DNA from 3 places in the Vreelandella gomseomensis genome. Region 3 is predicted to be linked to each of the others. Evidence: predicted binding sites of a transcription regulator. Region 3 holds the regulator's gene; each other region holds the start of a gene.
What was found. Region 3 encodes FNR, which switches genes on or off when oxygen is low (the NO sensors DNR and NnrR bind a similar motif). Its sites were predicted from a motif close to TTGATNTANATCAA; they were not measured.
Positions count from the first base shown of each region.

Region 1: a site for FNR is predicted at 1,131-1,144, ahead of QC815_RS15910 (DUF2933 domain-containing protein). Genes of this name have one in related genera too.
Region 2: a site for FNR is predicted at 1,168-1,181, ahead of QC815_RS07280 (OmpW/AlkL family protein). Genes of this name have one in related genera too.

Region 1 is NZ_JARWAI010000014.1:12,005-14,272, reverse strand. It holds gene QC815_RS15920 (hypothetical protein) at 1-193, opposite strand, end outside; gene QC815_RS15915 (hypothetical protein) at 363-707, opposite strand; gene QC815_RS15910 (DUF2933 domain-containing protein) at 738-941, opposite strand; gene QC815_RS15905 (Spy/CpxP family protein refolding chaperone) at 1,289-1,795, shown strand; gene QC815_RS15900 (NADH-quinone oxidoreductase subunit A) at 2,126-2,268, shown strand, end outside.
Region 2 is NZ_JARWAI010000004.1:306,945-309,212, forward strand. It holds gene putP (sodium/proline symporter PutP) at 1-1,023, shown strand, start outside; gene QC815_RS07280 (OmpW/AlkL family protein) at 1,268-1,894, shown strand; gene QC815_RS07285 (YqcC family protein) at 1,956-2,268, opposite strand, start outside.
Region 3 is NZ_JARWAI010000001.1:367,206-369,473, reverse strand. It holds gene QC815_RS01595 (3'-5' exonuclease family protein) at 1-97, shown strand, start outside; gene ttcA (tRNA 2-thiocytidine(32) synthetase TtcA) at 136-1,086, shown strand; gene fnr (fumarate/nitrate reduction transcriptional regulator Fnr) at 1,083-1,826, opposite strand; gene hemN (oxygen-independent coproporphyrinogen III oxidase) at 1,889-2,268, opposite strand, start outside.

The sequences.
Region 1 (2,268 bases), on a different contig from region 3:
CGAGCATCATGTCATGAGATATGACATTGAGTTTGTAGCTGGGTCGTTCGGGTTGCTCGCGTGCATTGCGTCGCTTCAACAGCAAAGAGTTGCTGATCACCGACAGCGAGCTGGTGGTCATGTCGATAACACCAATTATGGGGTGCAACAGGCTGATGGCGGCGCGTTTGTTGGTGCCGGCGATCATCATCACGACGTGGAGGCCCGAGGTCATGCATGACGCGAATGGCTGCTACCAACTCCTGCTTGAGGGTATCAGCCACGGCCACCTGACACAGAGCCTTACCACCGACGGCGATGGTTACCACGTTGCCCCTTTTTTCTAGTCCCTACTACAGTACCGATTAACGAAAGACTGCGTTTTAATGACAACTCCAAGGCTCTTTCTTGGCGTTGTCTTTAACGTTCTGGTCGACGAAGCGGTAATACTCTTCCTTGAAGCGGTTCCATCGGTCAGCGCTGACCTCGATCCCATGGCGTATAAGGATCTTTTCGACATCATCAATGCATAGCCGCAGCGCATCGTAAGCGAGACAGATATGCCTGTGTTTTTCGTCGTAGACTACCTTATCTATCCCGTAAAGCTGATCGATATCCGCTATTGCGTCGTCGATGCGCTCACGCTCATGGCGTTGGATTTTTAAATTCCGAGTCACTAATGTGTTTTCGGAAACGCCTAAGCGATGCTCTTGATGTTTCGGTTTCATAATGATCCCCCGCATGATTTAAAGGGTGTTTCACTCCTTATCTGCTTTATCGCCGTGCCCACCGTGATGTCGATGCATAAAAAAATGCATCAATGGACAGGCTGCCAAAAAAAGTAAAGGTAAGGCCTGAAAGAGGTGAAAGCGGTGATCTGTTCCCATCAAGTAACCCACCAAAATGACAAACCCGGCAAGCGGTATCCACATCATCAGCAGACGGCTAGTTTTTTGACTCATAGGCACTCCTATAGCACTTCCGGAGGTAAAGAGGTAACGGTTGTTTGTCGATGGTTATATGCCCACGTTACCCCAAAAATAGCCCGTTAATCTGAATTTAAACTGAAATTACACGCCGTAGTTATCTGAAGTCGCCTAGTTTTTTATAACATATCAACCTGAAACAGATTTCAAAACGGTCGACAAAAATTGACTTGTGACAATATTGAGGTATCGGGTTTGGTTTCTCTTTGACCTGCGGGCTACCTATAGGTTGTAGGCTTATAACGGAAGTTAACTCTGTCTTCTTCCATTTTTATTGGAGTAAGGCGACTTCTCGACCCGCAACACGATGAGAGGAAATTGATATGGCTAAGTATAAGAAGATCGTTGCCATTGCGTTGGCTGCAAGCCTTGGTGCCACAAGCAGCGCCACCTTCGCTCAAGGCATGAACCAAGGCGCCCAAGGTCAGGGCGGAATGATGGGCGGCCAAAGCGGCATGGGTCCTGGCATGATGATGGGAGGCCAAGGTGGCATGATGCCTTGCCCCATGATGGGTGGTATGGGTCCGATGTCCGGCATACTCGACGACGAACAAATGAGCTCGATGCGCGAGATGCGCCAGGAACATCGCTCTACTCAATTGGAGCGGATGGGCGAAATGATGAAACTGAGTGATGACATGATGATAATCATGCAGGCCGAGCGGCCTGATCCGGAGGAAGTAAAAGCGCTGCACGGTCAAATGGCTAACCTACATGGCGACATGATGGCCGATAAAGTGAGCATGCATAATCAGATGCAGGACCTGTTGACCGACGAGCAGCGACAACAGATGAAGGGAAACATGCCAAGCCACCATGGCCAGCAATAAGCCTTGGTGAGTACCACTTTGTGAATTAGGAGTGATGCCATGTGCCGATGGAAGCTGTGATGGCACTGTTTGACCAAAAACCGGATATCGACGGTACTGGTTTAGCCGGTATTGCGATTGATACACCGTGTACACCGAGGCCGCAAGACGAGCCTTACTAGGTATTCGCGTTTACGGATCAGGGACATAAACCCTCTATAATGCTATCAGTGGGGGCGGGCTATTCTCCCAGGCACGGCGCATAGCTTGCGGGTGCTCTACTATTTTTCGACTCTCGGTGGTCATCGACTTAGGTGCGGGACATGCTTGGTTGATTAATCAGGAGGTCAGATGATGACTCTTTTGGAGCAATACAGATTACTGCTGGCACTGGCGATTGGCGTCGTAGGCAGCGTTTTCTGTCTGTATTCGCTTGCCCGCGCGATAGGCCTGACACGTCAGGAGCCGGGCAAGGATGTGCCGGCGAGTTCCGG
Region 2 (2,268 bases), on a different contig from region 3:
GGGATCGTCAACATAGGCGGCATGAGCGACTACGGGGCGGGCGTGCTGATCACCCTGGGCGTCGTACTGGTTTATACCGTGGTCGGCGGCTTCCTGGCGGTCAGCATGACCGACTTCGTGCAAGGCTGCATCATGATGCTGGCGCTGGTGATCATGCCGGCAGTGGTACTCTTTGGCGAAGGCGGCGGCGGCTACAGTCAGGCGTCACAAACCCTTAATGAAGTCGATCCCACGCTGCTGTCGTGGACGGAAGGATTGACCTTTATCGGCTGGCTGTCTGCGGTCACCTGGGGGCTTGGTTACTTCGGCCAGCCGCACATCATCGTGCGCTTCATGGCGATCCGCACGCTCAAGGATGTGCCGATTGCCCGCAACATCGGCATGAGCTGGATGGCCATCTCGCTAATCGGTGCGGTATCGCTGGGTATTTTTGGTCGCGCCTATGCGGTTCGCAACGGCATGAATGTCGAAGACCCGGAAACCATCTTCATTATCCTGGCGGAGCTGCTGTTCCACCCGCTGATCACCGGCTTCCTGTATGCGGCACTGCTGGCGGCGGTCATGAGCACCATTTCAAGCCAGCTCCTGGTGGCGTCTTCGTCGCTGACCGAGGACTTCTATCGCCTCTTCCTGCGTAAAGAAGCCACGGACAAGGAGTGCGTGAACGTGGGCCGTGTCAGCGTCGTCCTGGTGGGCTTAATCGCCGCCGTGATTGCGTCGGATCCGGACTCCCAGGTACTCGGGCTGGTCAGCAACGCCTGGGCAGGCTTCGGCGCCGCCTTCGGCCCGCTGATCATCCTCTCGCTGATGTGGTCGCGCACCAATGGCGCTGGCGCCATTGCCGGCATGGTCGTGGGTGCCGCCACCGTCATGATCTGGATTGCCCTGGGCTGGAACGCATCCTTCATGGGTGGCCCTGGCGTGTACGAGATCATTCCTGGCTTCATCGCGGCCTTCATTGCCATCCTGGCGGTAAGCAGCGCGACGGCCGATGCCGGTGAATACCAGCATATTGCTCGCTAACAGCGTATCAATAGGCTAGCCATCTAGCCGGTAGGCTGACCCTGAGGCCTTCCCTTGACAGATACATCGTCACGGGGAGGCCTCTTTCGTTTGTGCGGGACGACCAGCGCCCTCCTGTGGCGGCCTTCTCCGATCTATACTGCCTTGCCCTGGATCAATATCCCGCCCGACGCGCTTCGTTAGACTGTTGGTGTCGTCGAGCAGCCAGTGAATGGCCGCTCAGTTTGCAACCAGGAGTGAACCCATGCGCCACATCAATTCTCGCCAGCTTGTCGCCCTTGGCCTCTCAACCGCCATGCTTGCCTTCAGCAGTGTCAGCCTTGCCTATGGAAAAGGTGATGTCTACACCCGCCTTGGTATCGCCAAGGTTGCGCCCACCAGTGATAACGGCGAGCTGCTGGGCGGCGCGGATGTCCATGTGGATTCGGAAAGTGGCCCCGCCTTCACGCTGGGCTACCGTTTTCATGACCACGTCGGTATTGAACTGCTGGCGGCTCTGCCGTTCGAGCACGATCTCCAGGTCGATGGCGTTACCAACGGCTCGACCAAGCACCTTCCGCCCACGCTGACCGTACAATACTATCCTTTCGGTGGCAGCGATGCCCGCGTTCAGCCCTACCTGGGAGCGGGCATCAACTACACGCACTTTTCCGACGAAAAGACCGATATCGGGGCCTCGCTGTCGCTGGAAGACTCATGGGGAATGGCGGGGCAAGTCGGCGTTGACCTGCTGATTGACGAACACTGGGCGCTGAACGCGGCTGCCTGGTATATCGATATCGACAGCGATGCCACGATCAACGGCGCGTCCGCCGGTAGCGTGGAAATTGATCCCGTCGTGGTCATGGGCGGGGTCAGCTACCGTTTCTAGATAGACAGGTCGCGTCCCCTTACCACCATCGCCCTCTGGTAACCACCAGGGGGCGATGTCATTAGTTATTGGTAACCAGTTGATCGATCCGCTCGACGGCCCTGACCACCAGCAGATGATCGCTGGCACGCACGTTTTCCTGCTTAAGGTGTTCTGCAATGGCTGGGGCCACGTCACACTGGGCGGGCAACGCCCCGCCGGCGTCGGCTAGCGCATACAACCGGGCAATGAACACGAAACGCAGCCATTGAAGTAACGACATGGTGTCGATACAGAACGGCTGCTGACTCGTGAACGCCGACGCGTCGGGTGTCGGCATGCGCCAGAGATTGGCGGCCTTCAGGGTAGCTTCAAGCTCGAGAAGCGCGGTATGA
Region 3 (2,268 bases):
GCCCAGTCAGGCGCCTCAGCGAGCGCTGGAAGATGCTACGGCGAGCGCGCTTTTGTATTTGCGCCTGCAGCGTAATGAGGTAGACGCCGTCTCATAGCGGCGAGCGGTTGGGCCGGGGCGTCGAGAGTTGCTAGAATGCTGATTGCTTCTCTGACTATCGGCAGTGCTAATACCATGCAACATCACCTTGATCATTTCGACCCTGCGTCAGCGACCACCGACGCAGCAGCCCGCTTATCCGAAGCGGAACATCGCGATGCCAAGCGCAAGCGTGAGTTCAACAAGCTGCAGAAGCGGCTGCGCCGAGACGTGGGCAACGCGATCATCGACTATCGCATGATCGACGAGGGCGACCGCGTCATGGTGTGTTTAAGCGGCGGCAAAGACAGCTATACCATGCTGGAGATGCTGCTCAGCCTGCAGCGCAACGCGCCGGTGAATTTTTCACTGATCGCCGTCAACATGGATCAGAAGCAGCCGGGCTTTCCCGAACATGTCCTGCCCGCCTACCTTGAGGAACGCGGGGTGGACTACCATATCCTGGAGCGCGATACCTACTCGGTGGTGAAAGAGAAGACCCCGGAAGGCAAGACCACCTGCGCGCTGTGTTCGCGTTTGCGCCGCGGGTCGCTGTACGGGTTTGCCGAAGAGATCGGCGCCACCAAGGTTGCCCTGGGCCACCATCGGGAAGATATTCTCGAGACGCTGTTCTTGAACATGTTTTTCGGCGGCACGCTGAAGTCGATGCCGCCCAAGCTGCTTTCCGACGACGGCAGGAATATCGTCATCCGTCCGCTGGCCTACTGCAAGGAAGCGGACATTGCCGAGTACGCCCAGGCGATGGCGTTCCCGATCATTCCCTGCAATTTGTGCGGCTCGCAGCCCAACCTGCAGCGGCAGGTCGTCAAGGACATGCTGGCCGATTGGGACAAACACCACCCCGGCCGTCTGGAAAGCATGTTCAAGGCCGTGACCAACGTTGCGCCCTCGCAGCTCGCCGACCGCGACCTGTTCGACTTCGCCGGCCTGGAAGCCAAGCAGACAGAGCTGATGGCGGGGCGTATTCAGGCGCTCAACGTCGGTTAGGCGGCTGGGCTTTCCTCCTCGGCCAGCTGCTGTAGTCTGGCCATGTCGAGGATCTGTACCTCGCGGCCCGAGACGGCTACCAGCGACTGCGACTGGAAGCGGCTGACAATCCGGCTGACGGTCTCCACGGCGAGCCCCAGGTAGTTGCCGATGTCGGCTCTGGGCATCGACAGGCGAAAGCTGTACGGGGAGTAGCCGCGGCGACGGAAGCGGTCGGAAAGCGTGATCAGAAAGCTTGCCAGCCGCTGGTCGGCGGTTTTGCGCGACAGCAGCCGCATCATGCGCCGGTCGTTGCGCAGCTCCTTGCTCATGCTGCGGTACAGCTGGCCGCGTAACTCCGGCAGCTTTTCCGACAGCTGATCCAGCCGGTCGAAAGGAATTTCACACACCGTGGTAGTTTCCAGGGCAATCGCGCTGCCGGGATAATGCGGCTCGTCAATCGCATCCAGCCCCACCAATTCGCTTGGCAGGTAGAAATTGGTCAGCTGATCGTTACCGCCGCCTTCGGTGGTGACCTGCTTGAGGCTTCCCGAGCGCACCGCATAGACGCTGGTAAAGTCATCGCCCTGGTGGAACAGGTGCTCGCCTTTCTTGAGCGGCGTTCGCCGTCGGATGATTGCATCAAACTGATCCATGTCCTCCAGTTCCAGTGCCAGCGGCAGGCACAGGGAGCTGAGGCTGCAGGTCTGGCAGCGCGCTTCGTGCCATACGGCTCGCCGATGACGCGTAGGTTCCGGCATACAGGTCTCCATCAGGGAACGCGTCCTTCCATTATGTAATCGGGGGGCATGCTTAACAACCGCTAAATAATCTTCGAGTATCGCCGGTTCCCCTGAGCCGGCAAGTGTGCGTCAAACGCCATGGCCAGATGACGTACCAGCAGTCGCCCAACGGGGGTAACGGTGATGACCTGATGGCGAAGAGTAGCCAGCCCGTCCTGCTGCGCCTGGTCAAGGGCGACCAGCGCTGCCTTGAAATACTCCTGAGGATCGATCTGCCAGCGCTCGCCGAGCGCCGCCAGATCCAGGCGCATGTCGCACATCAGCCGCTCGATGGCGTCGCGTCGGATACGGTCGTCGCGGCTGAGACGCACGCCCCGCCGGGTGGCGAGCCGGCCCTGGTCAAGAGCCGTTTCGTAGTCGGCGAGGACGCTTGCGTTTTGCGCGTAGCTGTCTTCCAGGC